Regions from separate parts of the Methylobacterium sp. FW102-HT35C08 genome, predicted to be linked through region 2. Evidence: predicted binding sites of a transcription regulator. Region 2 holds the regulator's gene; each other region holds the start of a gene.
The links. Region 2 encodes HrcA, which represses chaperone genes, less so after heat shock. Its sites were predicted from a motif close to GTTAGCACTCNCNNNNNGNGAGTGCTAAC; they were not measured.
Positions count from the first base shown of each region.

Region 1 (5,390 bases), 1.9 Mb from region 2:
CCCTGCCGGGGCAATCGAACGCGAGGGCGCGGCTGGCCCGGCCGTTCGAGGACCGGCTGTTCTTCGCGGGCGAGGCGACGCACCCCTTCGATTTCACGACCGCCCACGGGGCCCACGACAGCGGGCAAAGGGCCGCCAACGAGGCTCTGGGAGCACTCCGGGCGAGACTTCCCACTGGTCGGTTCGTGCGTTCCGCTTGAAGCCATTGCGGGCGGCATCGGAAGGCTTGCGCTGGAATTCGGCTCGCGCCCTTGGACGAGATCGGTGAGGCCGGTCATGGATATGGAACGCCGTCGCCTCCGGCTTCCTATTCCCTTCACGGACATGCCCGTCGAAGTCGCAGACGAGTAGGCTCGACGCCGTCACTTCGGCGATGCGAGCCCTTCACGCTGAAGCAGTGCGCGGCGAAGTAGGTCCCAGCTTCGAAGCCGTCCGACAGCGAGATCAGGCGATTAACATTATGCGCCCGCCGCGCAGCGAGGATTTCGGCGACGATCTCTAATCCGTGACCGGCCGCGGCGGCGTCGATCGCGACCTCCGGCGTCTCCTCGTCGTGCTACGCCTGCGCACTGCCGACGTCGATAAACGCCAAGACATCGAAGCCCTCCGACGAGAGCGACCGACCGATGCACTCGCGCCGGCCCTCGTCCTCGGACAGGACAAAGCCGAATGGGCGGCCGGCCCGTTCGTCCACCCGGCCGGTCATGCCGCCTTCCGGGTCCTGCTGGCGGTCGCCGTGCCCGAAGTGCGCTTGCTTACCAGCGCCGAACACCTCGTTTTCGCCTTCCTGGGCCCCAACTTACGGGCGGCTCCCGTTCCAATGCAGGCCTCTGCATCATGGCGCGGGCATGCCATTGTCTCGGTAGGTGGCAATCTCTTGCCTCGCACCAAGTGAGATCAGCGCACGGCCCCCGCTACTCGACAGCGGATACTCATCGACTCGACGGAACCGAAAACGAGCGTATTCTCCGATAGCTCCACAAGAGGGCACGGGAGGAATAAATGTCTGCAAATTGGAAGGCGGTCAAAGAGGACTTGGATTGGAGTTTGAATTCGGGGGAAAATGTTCAAGGCCGCAACGACCTGAAAGCAGCCTTCAGCAGAGACAATTCACGGCACATGGATGCTGTAATACAATCTTATAAACACGGCCAGCGCGATAATCACAAAATTTCGAATCTTTCAAGATGCGCGCATGAGGACGAGAAGCGACTGTATAACATAGGAAGAAAATTAGTCGGCTTGAAGCCTCTATGACCGGACGCACTCAGTCTGCCTCGCTCGCTGCCCCGCCTCGTGGGCCTGCCATTCGGCTCTACTGCTCAGCGGGCATCATGGCGGCGCCTCTGAGCCCGAAGCTAGCTGGTATGCGTTGCCTCCGAAAAGGCACCGCCGCTGCTGCCCGTTCAGGACACTCCGATGAACTCACTCATGTGGCTGCTCTCCAAAATCGTCCAGTTTCTCTTCGGCAGTGGGGGGCAGCGTAGAAGCACCTCGATTGGAAAAGAGAACGAGGCAGGAGCCTACAGGGGCCAGACCGCGACCAGAAGCAGGAACTTCGATGACGATTATCGCGCCGCCACGAAGATCCTGAAGATGCGAATGGACGCGCGCTTCCCCGACAATTTCCATGCGCGGATGGGTACCGAGACAAACAGCATGCGTGACTTCGGGGACGAGCGGGCCGGCGCGATCGACACAGCATCGTCCACAATAGCCGAGGCGCTGCGCAGGGGGGCAACCGTCAAACAGGCGGCTGAAGCCGGTGCTGCGAGCGTGGGAATCTAAACGGCGTGACAGGATCTCGGCGACCGCCGGCGTGGCTCTGCTGGGTGATACCTCTCCGGGAAGACTCTCGCGATGCTCAGGGTTGTCGGGGCCGAGGGCTGGGAATGAGCCGAGGTCGATATCAGTGACGGTTTCACCGAACGCCTCGTTGGCCGAGTGTCGGACGAAAGCGAGGCCGCCCTTAAAACTGCGCATCTAGTCCCATCGGTCTCCATCAGGACTGGCATAAAGCTCGAGCGTGCGCATTCCGGGTCCCATATTCCTCAGTTGGCGCCAAGCATACTCCGCCATGAGGAGCCGCGCGAGCGTGACCAACTGTTGAGACTAGGTTAACAACCCTTCCCTACGCTGCATGTTGGGCGGCATCGCATATTTGGTTGGCCCCAGCTTTGCGGAGCGGCAACATGCCTCGCCAGCCGTGATCAGACCTGGCTGCGATGCTGCCCGTGATTTTTCAGATCCGGCCGGCCTCAGTGTCCTCCCGGGTTCCACACGAAGACCTCGGCTCCGCCTTCATCGAGAATGCGAACGCCATCAGGCTTTTGCGGGAGGTCCAAAGACCCGAACAAAGAACGAGCCTTCATCATCGCGGCATCCAGATCCGATGCCTCCTGCTGGATTCGCTCTAGCGTGGCATGCGCCTTATCGCCCGGCCTGATGCGGTAAAACTCGAATGTGTAGTTCATGGTCGCTCCTGCTGCGCGCTAAGCATACACGTCACATCGTATTGTGTGATGCGAACGCGGGCCTCGATCTGCATGGATCTACGACGGTCGCTCATCCGTCGCTGAAGCCGCGATTGGGAGCCGCTGTCAGTCCGCGAAGAGGTGGCAGCATTCGGCGAGGGAACGATGCAACCCTGCCGGTTGTCCCACGTTGGCAATCATCCATCCAACAGAATACCTGAGGCGCGGTCTTCGTGAGAAGTCGCGAAGCTCCCATGCCGTTCAGCTCGACAGCCGATCAAAGTCGCGCCGCCATCCATATCGACATTCATGATCACGTCGTTCGAGCTGCCTGGTCCGAGCGTTTCGGCGTGACGGACGCGCAGCTGCGCAAGGCGGTGAGAATGGTCGGCTCCCGAATCACCACCCTCTCAAGCCACCTAAGCGGGCCGTCCGGATCATGACGGCCCCCGCTGCTCTAAACCAACGGGCAAAGTTGGCCTTGCACCAGCTCGGCGTCCTCATCGTCGACGATGATGCAGTGCAGCTGATGGACATGGCCCAGATGTTGGGCGATTCCGGAATGGTCGTGTTCGAAGCGCGCAGCGCTGGCGAGGCGCTTGGCGTACTCGGGACTCGCACCGACGTGCGTGTGATGATCACTGACGTCGATATGTGTCGCGGCGACCTGAACGGCTATCAGCTGGCGAAGGCAGTCTCGGCGCGGTGGCCCGAGATCAGCTTGCTGATCGTGTCAGGCCAGAGCTACCCCAAAGCCGCCGACTTGCCAGAAGGCGCGCGCTTCATGGCCAAGCCGTACGCACCCAGCATGCTCACCGCCAACGTGTTCGACGTCGTGTCGCAGCAGAGCGGCGGCATCTAGGCCGCCAACGGCGATGGCTTAAACGGGTACACCGACGAGCACGGCGGGACGTGTAGCTGCGGGAGAATGACCCGAATCGTGACAGTATCAGCGGACTGAATCAGGCGGCGTGCAGCTGTAATGTTTGAACTGATGCGCCCGCTTCTACGAGGTATCCCGACAGGTGAAAACGCGGATTTGGTTGCCGGAATAGGATTAGCACTACCGTATGACGAGTGCTAAGGTGCATCGATCGGGCCGCGATGCTCCTCTTCGCCGCTACCTCTCCCGCGACAGCGCCAACCATGTCGGTTGGATCTCGCTTGGGAACGATCAGGATCTCACAATGAAATTCCGTCCGCTGCACGACCGCGTGGTGCTCCGTCGCATCGAAGGCGAAGAGAAAACCAAGGGCGGCATCATCATTCCCGATACGGTCAAGGAGAAGCCGCAGGAAGGTGAGGTCGTCGCCGTGGGGCCAGGTGCACGGGACGAGGCCGGCAAGATCAACGCACTCGACGTGAAAGCCGGCGACCGCGTCCTGTTCGGCAAGTGGTCCGGCACCGAGGTCAAGATCGACGGTCAGGACCTCCTGATCATGAAGGAATCCGACATCCTGGGCGTCGTCGCCTAGCTCGGATCAGGCCGCAACGGCCTTGATCCTCGACCTGCCCTTTGAGGCGCCCGCTGTGGCGTGCCTCGGGGTCAAACGACAGATGATGAGCGCCCCACCATGTCCGCCAAAGACGTTCGCTTTTCGGTCGATGCCCGCGAGAAGATGCTGCGTGGCGTCGAACTGCTCGCCAACGCGGTGAAGGTGACGCTCGGCCCGAAGGGCCGCAACGTCGTGATCGAGAAGAGCTTCGGCGCCCCGCGGATCACCAAGGACGGTGTGACGGTCGCCAAGGAGATCGAGCTCGCCGACAAGTTCGAGAACATGGGCGCCCAGATGGTGCGCGAAGTGGCCTCGAAGTCCAGCGATACGGCCGGTGACGGTACCACCACTGCGACCGTGCTGGCCGCGTCCATCGTCCGCGAGGGCGTGAAGTACGTCGCCGCCGGAATGAACCCAATGGACCTGAAGCGCGGCATCGATTTGGCGGTAGCCGCAGTCGTGAAGGATATCGGCGAACGCTCACGCAAAGTCGCCTCGTCGGAAGAAATCGCCCAGGTCGGCACGATCTCCGCCAACGGCGACAAGGAGATCGGCGAGATGATCGCCCACGCCATGCAGAAGGTGGGCAACGAGGGCGTGATCACGGTCGAGGAGGCGAAGACCGCCGAGACCGAGCTCGACGTCGTCGAGGGCATGCAGTTCGACCGCGGCTACCTCTCCCCGTACTTCATCACGAACGCGGAGAAGATGGTCGCCGAGCTTGAGGACCCCTACATCCTCATCCACGAGAAGAAGCTCTCCTCGCTCCAGGCCATGCTGCCGGTGCTCGAGGCCGTGGTCCAGACCGGCAAGCCGCTCCTGATCATCGCCGAGGACATCGAGGGCGAGGCTCTGGCCACGCTGGTGGTCAACAAGCTCCGCGGCGGCCTGAAGATCGCGGCCGTCAAGGCGCCGGGCTTCGGTGACCGCCGCAAGGCGATGCTCGAGGACATCGCGATCCTGACCAAGGGCCAGATGATCGCCGAGGATCTCGGCATCAAGCTCGAGAACGTGACGCTCCCCATGCTCGGCCGCGCCAAGCGCGTGCGCATCGAGAAGGAGAACACCACGATCATCGACGGCGCGGGCGAGAAGTCCGACATCGAGGGCCGCATCTCGCAGATCAAGGCGCAGATCGAGGAGACCACCTCGGACTACGACCGTGAGAAGCTGCAGGAGCGTCTGGCCAAGCTCGCGGGCGGCGTCGCGGTGATCCGCGTCGGCGGTTCGACCGAGGTCGAGGTCAAGGAGAAGAAGGACCGCGTCGACGATGCGCTGCACGCCACCCGCGCGGCGGTCGAGGAAGGCATCGTTCCGGGCGGCGGCACCGCGCTGCTGCGCGCCAAGGCAGCCGTTCAGCGCCTCTCGAACGACAACCCCGACGTCCAGGCCGGCATCAAGATCGTGCTGAAGGCTCTCG
Region 1 is NZ_JBYTCL010000002.1:5,278,358-5,283,747, reverse strand. It holds gene AC3WSN_RS25220 (flavin monoamine oxidase family protein) at 1-200, shown strand, start outside; gene AC3WSN_RS25215 (hypothetical protein) at 506-895, shown strand; gene AC3WSN_RS25210 (hypothetical protein) at 1,420-1,788, shown strand; gene AC3WSN_RS25205 (hypothetical protein) at 2,259-2,474, opposite strand; gene AC3WSN_RS25200 (DUF3606 domain-containing protein) at 2,729-2,917, shown strand; gene AC3WSN_RS25195 (response regulator) at 2,914-3,336, shown strand; gene groES (co-chaperone GroES) at 3,662-3,949, shown strand; gene groL (chaperonin GroEL) at 4,049-5,390, shown strand, end outside.
Region 1: groES (co-chaperone GroES) is a predicted target of HrcA. The motif match lies at 3,531-3,559, and genes of this name have one in related genera.

Region 2 (5,390 bases):
GGAGGTCGATCGCGTCGTCGAGGACTCGGTCGCGGGCGGAAAACGCTCCTTCGCGGCCCTGATCCCCGAAACCGCCTACGGCAACGCCGTCGAGGCCGAGTTCCGGGAGGTCGTCGCCCGCCGGGGCGCCCGTGTCGCCGCGGTCGAACGCTATCCGGCCGGAGCGCCCGGCCCCGCAGTCGAGCGGCTGGCGCGGGTGATCACGGGCCCCGCCGCCACCGCGGACGCGCTGTTCATTCCCGAAACCGCCGAGGCCATGCCGGCCGTCGCGGCCGCCCTCACGAAGGCGGGCTTCTCGCCGGGTCGGGTCCGTCCGATCGGAACGGCCCTCTGGAACGAGCCGGGCCTGTTCGCCCTGCCGGCTCTCCAGGGCGGGCGCTTCGCCTCGCCGGACCGCAGTGGGTTTTCGAGTTTCAGCGGCCGCTATCAGGCGCGCTTCGGCAGCGTTCCGCCCCGCGTTGCCTCGCTCGCCTACGACGCGGTGACGCTCGCCACCGCCCTGGCGCGCCAGTACGGCTCGCAGCGCTTCGCCGAGGCGACGCTCACCAGCGGATCCGGCTTCGCCGGGGTCGACGGCACGTTCCGCTTCCGCCCTGACGGTCAGAGCGAGCGCGCGCTGGCGGTCTACGAGATCCGCAACAACGCCGCGCCCGTCGTGAGCCCGGCGCCGCGCGTGCTGGCCAAGCCGGGGATCTGATCAGGTCGCGAGTTCCGCCACCAGGGCGTTGAGCACGGGCGCACCGCGGGCGGTCGCGGCAATGCGGCCGCCGGGCCGCCATTCCAGCAACCCGTCGCCCATCAGCATCCCGATCCGGTTGCCGTTGAGCGGACGGCCCTTCAGCGCGGCGTAGCGGGCGGGGTCGATCCCCTCGGCGAGCCGCAGGCCCATCACCAGGAACTCGTCGGCCTGATCGCCCGGCGAGAGCGTCTCGGTTTCGACGACACCGTGGCCGTCGCGCTCCACCTTCGCGCGCCACGCCTCCGGCGACCGCTCGGTGACGGTGCCGATCCGCCCGTGCTCCGTGACCAGCCGCCCGTGGGCGCCCGGTCCGATGCCGGCATATTCGCCGTAGCGCCAGTAGAGCAGGTTGTGGCGCGATTCCGCGCCCGGCCGGGCATGGTTCGAGATCTCGTAAGCCGGCAGGCCGGCTTTGGCGCAGAGATCCTGCGTCACGTCGTAGAGGGCGCGGCCGGTCTCGTCGTCCGGGGTCACCAGCTTGCCGGCGGCCGCGAGACCGTGGAACGGCGTGCCCGGCTCGATCGTCAGCTGATAGAGGCTCAGATGCTCGGCCGCCCGCGCCAGAGCTTCGCCCAACTCGGACCGCCACGCGGCCGGCGTCTGGTCGGGGCGGGCGTAGATCAGGTCGAAGGACATGCGCGTGAAGACCGCCTGGGCGACCTCGATCGCCGCCAGCGCCTGCGCCACGTCGTGGAGGCGGCCGAGCGTCCGCAGGGACGCGTCGTTCAGGGCCTGCACGCCGAGCGAGACGCGGTTGATGCCGGCCGCGCGGTAGCCGCGGAAGCGGCTGGCCTCGACGCTCGACGGGTTCGCCTCCAGGGTGATCTCCGCGTCGGGCGCCAAGCTCCAGTGGCCCGCCACGGCCTCGAGCAGGCCGGCGACCGTCGCGGGCTGCATCAGCGAGGGCGTCCCGCCGCCCAGGAAGATGCTGGTGACTTTGCGCCCCGGCGTGCTGGCGGCGTTGTGGGCGATCTCGGCCCGGAACGCGTCGAGAAAGCGCGGCTCGTCCACGCCCGCGTGGCGGACATGGCTGTTGAAGTCGCAATACGGGCACTTCGCCGCGCAGAAGGGCCAGTGCAGGTAGATCCCGAAGCCCGCGTCGCGGGTCGGGTGGTCCGGGCCGGTCGGTGTCATGATCGCCGGGATGTGAGCGCGCGCGGCCCGTTTGGCAATCAGGACGCGGGCGCGAGGCACGCCCGGCTGAGATCGACGAAAGCCCGCGCCCGGTGCGAGAGCCCCGCGCCCTTCTGCCAATCGACGCCGTGCTTCTCGTCCGCGGTCATCTCGCCGAACGTGCGCTCATGCCCGTCGGGCCGGAAGATCGGGTCGTAGCCGAACCCGGCCGAGCCTCGCGCCGCGACGAGCTCGCCGAACACCCGGCCCTCGAACAGCTCCGCGTGGCCATCCGGCCAGGCGAGCACCAGCGCCGAGACGAAATGCGCCCGGCGCTCCGCCGCGCCGCGCCGGTCCAGCTCGGCGAAGATCCGCGCCATGGCGCCGGTGAAGTCCTTGGTCGGTCCGGCCCAGCGGGCCGAGAAGATGCCCGGCGCCCCGTCGAGGGCATCCACACACAGGCCGGAATCGTCCGCGAAGGCCGGCAGCCCGGTGGCGTCGGCGGCAGCCTTCGCCTTGATAGCGGCGTTCTCGGCGAACATCGTGCCGGTCTCTTCCGGCTCCGGCAGGCCGAGCTCACCGGCCGAGACGGCCTCGATTCCGAACGGCGCCAGCAGCTCGCGCATCTCGGCGAGCTTGCCGGCATTGTGGGTGGCGATCACCACCTTTCCGGTCAGTCGCCGGCTCACGCGATCGCCTCCTTCTGAAGCGCGACCAGCCGGTCGGTGCCGGCGCGGGCGAGCCGCAGCAGCTCGAGAAGCTGATCCTGCGAGAACGGCTCCATCTCGGCGGTGCCCTGCACCTCGACGATGCCGCCCCGGCCGGTGAGCACGAAGTTGGCGTCGGTCTCGGCCGCCGAATCCTCGGCGTAGTCGAGGTCGAGGACCGGCGTGCCCTTGTACAGGCCGCACGATACGGCGGCGACGTGGTCGCGCAGCGGATCGACCGAGATGATCGAGCGCGCCCGCATCCAGGCGAAGCAATCGTGCAGCGCCACCCAGGCGCCGGTGATGGCGGCGGTCCGGGTGCCGCCATCGGCCTGGATCACGTCGCAATCGACCGTGACTTGGCGCTCGCCGAGCGCCGGCAGGTTGGTCACGGCGCGCAGCGACCGGCCGATCAGGCGCTGGATCTCCTGCGTCCGGCCCGACGGCTTGCCGGAACCGACCTCACGGCGGGTGCGTTCGTGCGTCGCACGCGGGAGCATGGCGTATTCGGCCGTGACCCAGCCCTTGCCCGAGCCGCGCAGCCACGGGGGCCCACGCTCCTCCAGAGAGGCGGTGCAGAGCACCCGGGTGTTGCCGAAGCTGACGAGGCAGGAGCCCTCGGCGTAGCGCGACACAGCGCGCTCCAGGCTCACGGGCCGCAATTCGTCGGCGGCACGCTTGGAAGGCCGCATCGCAGGCCCCTTCTATGGTGAGAAGTCGAGGGCCGGGCTCTTAGGCCGCCGCGCCACCGCGAGCAAGCATCGCCGTGTGGATTGATCCGCGCGTGTTGGACGGACATGATCGGATTACAGGATGACCGCGTGACAGACCCCCACCCCCGATTTCCGAACAGCCAGCCCATGCAGGCGCTTGCCGCACTCAACGAGCGGGCGCGCGAGATCTTCCGGCAGATCGTCGAGAGCTATCTCACGACGGGCGAGCCGGTGGGATCGCGCAATCTCGCCCGTATCCTGCCGATGGCCCTGTCGCCGGCTTCAATTCGCAACGTGATGGCGGATCTGGAGCATTCCGGCCTGATCTTCGCGCCTCACACCTCGGCCGGGCGCCTGCCGACCGAGTTGGGCTTGCGGTTCTTCGTCGACGCGATGCTCGAACTCGGCGATGTCAGTCAGGACGAGCAGCGGCGCATCGAGGCGCAGATGCGGGCTGCCGCCTCGGGCCACACCTTCGAGTCGGCACTGGCCGAAGCCTCGACCATGCTGTCAGGCGTTTCGCGCGGGGCCGGCGTGGTGCTGACCACAAAGGCCAACGTCAACCTGAAGCATATCGAATTCGTCCGCCTCGATCCGGCCCGCGCCCTCGTCATCCTGGTCTCGGATGACGGCTCGGTGGAGAACCGGCTGGTGGATCTGCCCCCCGGACTGCCGGCGGGCGCGCTCCAGGAGGCTACCAACTACCTCAACGCGCGGCTGCAGGGCCGGACCCTCGGATCGCTGCGCGCCGAGATCGAGACCGGACGGAAGGCGATGAAGCGGGAGCTCGACGCGCTGACGGAGCGCCTGGTCGATGCCGGGCTCGCCACGCCGGTCGGCCCGACGGAGGCGCGTCAGCTCATCGTGCGCGGACAGGCCAACCTGCTCGACGACCTGCGCGCGGCTGAGGATCTCGAGCGTATCCGCCTGCTGTTCAACGATCTGGAGACCCAGAAGGACGTCATCGATCTTCTGGCCCGGGCCGAGGGCGGCGAGGGCGTGCGCATCTTCATCGGCTCCGAGAACAAGCTGTTCTCGCTCTCCGGGTCGTCGCTGATCGCGGCGCCATTCCGCGACGGGTCGCAGCAGATCGTCGGAGTCGTCGGCGTCATCGGCCCGACGCGGCTGAACTACGCGCGCATCGTGCCGATGGTCGACTACACCGCGCGGGTCGTTTCCAAGCTGCTCGACGGGGGGCGGTGAGACGCACCGGGCAGGCTAAGACCCGCCCGGCGCCCATCACGCGAACGGTGCCGACGTTCAGGCCGGGATCACGTCCACGATCTCGTAGGTGTCGGGATCAATGATGACGATGTCGTCGCGCACGAGGATGAACTCGTAGCCCTCGTATTCCGGGACGAGCGAGACGATCGCCGGCGGAAGCCGGTGAAGGGTGACCGACCGCGGGATAGCAGTGCCCACCGCGAGGCCGAACGCGACGTCGCGCAGCGGCGAGACACCGAGGCGGGTGATCGAGCTCCGGAACTCCGTGCGCTGCCGCGTGTCGAGGCGGCCCACCGCGCCGCGGGCCGACCCACCGCCGCGGACACCCTCACGGGCGCCCTCGCGGCCGCCGCGCTCGCCGGCCGCGCCCCGACCGCCCTGGTTGGGACCGGCGGCATCGCGATTGCCGCGCTCACCCGCGGGACCGGTGTCGCGACCGCCGCGCTCCGCGGCGCCCGGGGCACCGCCGGGCCCGGTGCGGTCCCCGGCCCCGTTACGCTCGGCCGCGCCGCCTTGACGCCCCGGCCCCTCGGCACCGCGGCCACCCGGCTCAGCACTGCGCGGTCCGCTCTCGGCTCCACCGCGCGCCCCGCCTTCGGCTCCACCGCGCGGGCCGCTCTCGGCCCCGCCGGCGCCGCCGCGAACGCCCCCGCCGCCCGCACCGCCGGCACCGCCGCCTGGTCCGGCGCCGCCCGCACCGCCACCGCCCGCCGCGGGGCCGCCAGCCGCGCCACCGGCTCCGCCACCGCCGGGACCGCCGCCCGCGCCGCCGCCCCCGGGACCACCCTGTGCGAACGCGGTGGCCGCTCCGGCGACGACGATCACGGCCGCTACCGTGTCTCTCAGAATCTGCTTCATGGCCTCTCCTCCTGGCGATGACGGAGCGCCCTCGAC
Region 2 is NZ_JBYTCL010000002.1:3,385,254-3,390,643, forward strand. It holds gene AC3WSN_RS16110 (penicillin-binding protein activator) at 1-697, shown strand, start outside; gene hemW (radical SAM family heme chaperone HemW) at 698-1,873, opposite strand; gene rdgB (RdgB/HAM1 family non-canonical purine NTP pyrophosphatase) at 1,912-2,541, opposite strand; gene rph (ribonuclease PH) at 2,538-3,251, opposite strand; gene hrcA (heat-inducible transcriptional repressor HrcA) at 3,420-4,475, shown strand; gene AC3WSN_RS16135 (DUF1236 domain-containing protein) at 4,533-5,354, opposite strand.

Region 3 (5,390 bases), 690 kb from region 2:
CGCCGCCGATATTACCGGCCATCTCGTGGGTCGAGACCGCCTGCTCCTCCACGGCGCTCGCCATCGACAGCGTGAGCTTCGAGAGCTCGCCCACGGCCGCTGTGATCATCTCGATGGCGCCGACCGCCTCACCCGTGGCGCTCTGGATCGCCGAGACCTGCTGGGTAATCTCGCCGGTGGCCTTGGCGGTCTGCTCGGCCAGCGCCTTCACCTCCGAGGCCACCACCGCGAAGCCCCGGCCCGCCGCTCCGGCGCGGGCGGCCTCGATCGTGGCGTTGAGCGCCAGCAGATTGGTCTGGTCGGCGATCGACTTGATCATGCCGACGACGGCGTCGACCTTGCGGGCGTTGTCGGCGAGCTGCCGCATCGTCGCGTCGGTGGTCTCAGCCTGGACGGCGATCTGTTGCGCGCGCTCCGAGACCCGGCCGACCTGCCCGGAGATCTCCTGAATCGCGCCGTTCATCTGCTCGGAATTGGCGGCCACCGACGACGCCTTGTGCCGCGCGGACTCGGCCGATTGCATCAGCCCCTCGGCGGAACTCTGCATCTCCTGGATCGCGGATCCGACCGCCTCGACGACCCGCTTGACCTCGGTCTCCATGTTCACCTGCGCGGTGACGACGGCCCAGGTCAGCATCGGCCCGAGGTAGCGGCCCTTCTCGTCGTTCACCGCCGTGACCTGCAGGTTGAGCGTCTCCGGCCCGACCTTGATCTTGGTGGTGTGCGGCAGCCGGCTGGCATCGGCCAGCATGGTGCGCTGGTGGTGCGGGTTCTTGTGGAAGACGTCGAACGAACTGCCGAGCATCGCGTCGACCTTGATCGGCAGGTGCTGCTCGATCGTCGACAGGGTCTTGCGCGACGTGGCGTTCAGGTAATCGATCTTGAAATCGTCGGTCATGTCGGCGGTCATGACCGCAACCGGCACATTGTCGATCATCGTCAGGAGGCGGGTAATCTCCTTCTTCTTCGCCGAGATGTCGGAGGCGAACTTGACCACCTTCACCGGCTGGCCCTTCGCGTCGAGGATCGGGTTGTAGGTCGCCTCGAGCCAGATCGTGGTACCGTCCTTATCGATCCGGGGAAATTCCCCGGTCACGTAGTGGCCGGCCTTCAGCCTGTCCCAGAACGCCGCATATTCGGCGGTTGCGGCATAGGCGTCTTCAACGAAGATGCGGTGATGCTTGCCGACGACATCATTGAGCGCGTACTTCATCACCTTAAGGAAGTTTTCGTTCGCATGCAGCACGCGGCCGTCCAGCGCGAACTCGATGATGGCCAAGGACCGGTCGAGCGCCTCGATCTTGGCCTGCGCCTCGCTGTACGTTGCTCGCTTGAACATGGTCACAATTGGTTCCTCCGGACGGCTCTATAGCTTCCGTTCGGTTAACAACGCGCTAATCGATGTCCAAATGCGATATCGCCATCGCTGAATGCTGCGGAAGATACGGTCTGCCGAAATGGTTTTCACGCCTTCATCGCATTAAAAATCGAAATTTGCTATAGAAATATCTGATATTGACTATAATGAACTTGCCAATATCAGAACCAGCCGCGGAGACGGAAGTAAATCACCGGCGCGATCGCGCTGAGCAGGATCAGGCCGAGCGCGTAGGGATAGCCGTAGGCCCATTCCAGCTCCGGCATGTGCTTGAAGTTCATGCCGTACATCGAGGCGATCAGCGTCGGCGGGACACCGACCACCGAGACGACCGTCAGCACCCGGAAGACGTTGTTCTGCTCGATGTTGATCAGGCCCAAAGCCGCGTCGAGGAGGAATTGCACGTTCTCGGCGAGCCGGGTCTCGAACTCGTCCAGGGACTCGATGTCCCTTCGGATCGTATCGAAGCGCCCATCCTCGGGCAGGCCGAGCCCATCGCAGGCGGCCGACACGAACGGGACGATCCGCTCCAGCCCGAGCAGGCTCGCGCGAATCTTGCCCAGCACCTTCCCGCGGTTGCTGATGCCGCGCAGGATCCGGCGCAGGGCGAGGTCGCGGCGGCGGGGCGGCGGGCTCTCCAGCCGGCGGCGGTCTGCGCCGCGGACGTCGAAGTCGAAGATCCGGGTCGAGAGGGAATCGAGTTCCGACGCCATGTCCTCGAGGGCGTCCGCGAGGCTGTCGACCAGCTCCTCCAGGACGACGAGGAAGATCTCGCTCGGGGCCGTGCTGCCGTCGCCGTCCGCGATGCGCTTCGCGGAGGAATCGAAGGCGCGGAGGTCGTGGAAACGGATCGTGACGAGATGGTCCTTGGTCAGCAGGAAGCCCAGCGGCTTCAACTGCGACGCGCTCTGCTCGAAGGTGATCATCGGCGTCGACAGTGAGAGCCCGCCCTTCACCCGCCGCAGGCGGCTCGACGTCTCGACCTCCGAGAGCGCCGCGCGGGACGGGACGCGCAGGCCGGTCGCGGTCTCGACGGCCTTGGCCTCCTCCGGCGTCGGGTCGTTCAGGTCGAGCCACACGGTGTTGTGCGCGATCGGGCTGCCGGGTTGCAGCGCCACCGGGCCTTCAGGTCCGTGCAGGCTCAGCATGAGAGCGCGTTATCCATGTGGGAGACAGAGAGCCGCAAGCGCGTCATCGCACCGTCGCGCGGGGGTGCGACAGCCTTGACTCGGAACCGGAGCGGGCCTATCTCGCGGCCGTCTTTGGCACTCGCCGAGACAGAGTGCTAACAGTCGAGTTCGCAAGCGGTCCCGCCGGCCGCATCAACGCCAACTCTAGACCTGAAGCAAGAGGGCAGCTCATGAAGTTCCGTCCGCTGCACGACCGCGTGGTCGTCCGTCGCATCGAAGGCGAAGAGAAGACCAAGGGCGGCATCATCATCCCGGACACCGCCAAGGAGAAGCCGCAGGAGGGCGAGGTTGTCGCCGTCGGTCCCGGCGCCCGCGACGAGTCCGGCCGCGTCAACGCGCTCGACGTCAAGGCCGGCGACCGCGTCCTGTTCGGCAAGTGGTCCGGCACCGAGGTCAAGATCGACGGTCAGGACCTCCTGATCATGAAGGAATCCGACATCATGGGCGTCGTCGCCGCCTGATCGGACCATCCGTCCCCGCCCTTTGAGGCCGCCTGAGGCCTTGGGGCAGAACCCAACCAGACAAGAGGCAAACCATGGCAGCGAAAGACGTTCGTTTCTCCGCCGACGCCCGCGATAAGATGCTGCGCGGCGTCGACATCCTCGCCGACGCGGTGAAGGTGACGCTGGGCCCGAAGGGCCGCAACGTCGTAATCGAGAAGAGCTTCGGCGCCCCGCGCATCACCAAGGACGGTGTGACGGTCGCCAAGGAGATCGAGCTCGCCGACAAGTTCGAGAACATGGGCGCCCAGATGGTGCGCGAAGTGGCCTCGAAGACCAACGACATCGCGGGTGACGGCACCACCACTGCGACCGTGCTGGCCCAGGCCATCGTCCGCGAGGGCGCCAAGTACGTCGCCGCCGGCATCAACCCGATGGACCTGAAGCGCGGCATCGACCTCGCCACCCAGGCCGCCGTGAAGGACATCATCGCGCGCGCCAAGAAGGTCTCGACCTCCGATGAGGTCGCCCAGGTCGGCACGATCTCCGCCAACGGCGACAAGGAGATCGGCGAGATGATCGCCCACGCCATGCAGAAGGTGGGCAACGAGGGCGTGATCACGGTCGAGGAGGCGAAGACCGCCGAGACCGAGCTCGACGTCGTCGAGGGCATGCAGTTCGACCGTGGCTACCTCTCCCCGTACTTCATCACGAACGCGGAGAAGATGGTCGCCGAGCTTGAGGACCCCTACATCCTCATCCACGAGAAGAAGCTCTCCTCGCTCCAGGCCATGCTGCCGGTGCTTGAGGCCGTGGTCCAGACCGGCAAGCCGCTCCTGATCATCGCCGAGGACATCGAGGGCGAGGCTCTGGCCACGCTGGTGGTCAACAAGCTCCGCGGCGGCCTGAAGGTCGCGGCCGTCAAGGCGCCGGGCTTCGGTGACCGCCGCAAGGCGATGCTCGAGGACATCGCGATCCTGACCAAGGGCCAGATGATCGCCGAGGATCTCGGCATCAAGCTCGAGAACGTGACGCTCCCCATGCTCGGCCGCGCCAAGCGCGTGCGCATCGAGAAGGAGAACACCACGATCATCGACGGCGTCGGCGAGAAGTCCGACATCGAGGGCCGCATCTCGCAGATCAAGGCGCAGATCGAGGAGACCACCTCGGACTACGACCGTGAGAAGCTGCAGGAGCGCCTGGCCAAGCTCGCGGGCGGCGTCGCGGTGATCCGCGTCGGCGGCGCGACCGAGGTCGAGGTCAAGGAGAAGAAGGACCGCGTCGACGACGCCCTCAACGCCACCCGCGCGGCGGTCGAGGAAGGCATCGTTCCGGGCGGCGGCACCGCGCTGCTGCGCGCCAAGAAGGCGGTCGCCGAGCTGAAGTCCGAGATCCCGGACGTCCAGGCCGGCATCAAGATCGTGCTGAAGGCTCTTGAGGCCCCGCTGCGCCAGATCGCCCAGAACGCGGGTGTCGAGGGCTCGATCGTGGTCGGCAAGATCACCGACAACACCTCGTCGGAGACCTTCGGCTTCAACGCCCAGACCGAAGAGTATGTCGACATGATCCAGGCCGGCATCGTCGATCCGGCCAAGGTGGTGCGCACCGCCTTGCAGGATGCGGCTTCCGTGGCCGGCCTGCTGGTGACCACCGAGGCGATGGTCGCTGACGCCCCGAAGAAGGACAGCGGCGCTCCCGCGATGCCGGGCGGCGGCGGCATGGGCGGCATGGACTTCTAAGTCCAAGCCACCCGTCGAGACGAAGGAAGGGGGTCGCCGAAGGGCGGCCCCTTTTCTGTTGGACTCTGCTCCCCCTGCCGCTGCCGCGGCAGGGCTCTGGTCAAGACGACGTTGTGGCCGGCCTGCATGACGTCTGCCGCGGCGGTCCGCGGCATCAGTACGGGAACGTGATTGGCGTGACCCAAGCAGGTGGCGTTCGCGTCCAGCGACGTCCCGCAGAACGTCGACTTCGCGATCAAGCCCACGATCGCCCTGAACGTCCTGGAGGCGAACGGCGTCGAACCGCCGATCACGGTGCGTACGACCGGCCTGACGGCTGGCACGGCGGTCGCCGCGAAGACCCGGGACCTCAATGTCCAGATCGCCTGGCACTGAGGATGGCGCAGCGCCGCGAGGGTCGGATCCCGTGCGTTGACGAGCCGACGCCTGGATTCTCGCGGCGCTGCGGAACCCCGCGCCGCCATTCCGGGGCGCCGAAGGCGAGCCCGGAATCCAGACCCGCTGGCGGTGCCCGACCTTGCCGCGGCGGCGTGTCTGGATCCCGGGTTCCGCTGCGCGGCCCCGGGATGACGGGGCGGGTCGAAGACACGTGTCGACGTGGATCGGTGACCGGATGAACCATCGCGGCGCGCAGCGGAGCGAC
Region 3 is NZ_JBYTCL010000002.1:2,698,406-2,703,795, forward strand. It holds gene AC3WSN_RS12840 (methyl-accepting chemotaxis protein) at 1-1,339, opposite strand, end outside; gene AC3WSN_RS12845 (CorA family divalent cation transporter) at 1,540-2,526, opposite strand; gene groES (co-chaperone GroES) at 2,739-3,029, shown strand; gene groL (chaperonin GroEL) at 3,104-4,747, shown strand; gene AC3WSN_RS12860 (hypothetical protein) at 4,937-5,122, shown strand.
Region 3: groES (co-chaperone GroES) is a predicted target of HrcA. The motif match lies at 2,640-2,668, and genes of this name have one in related genera.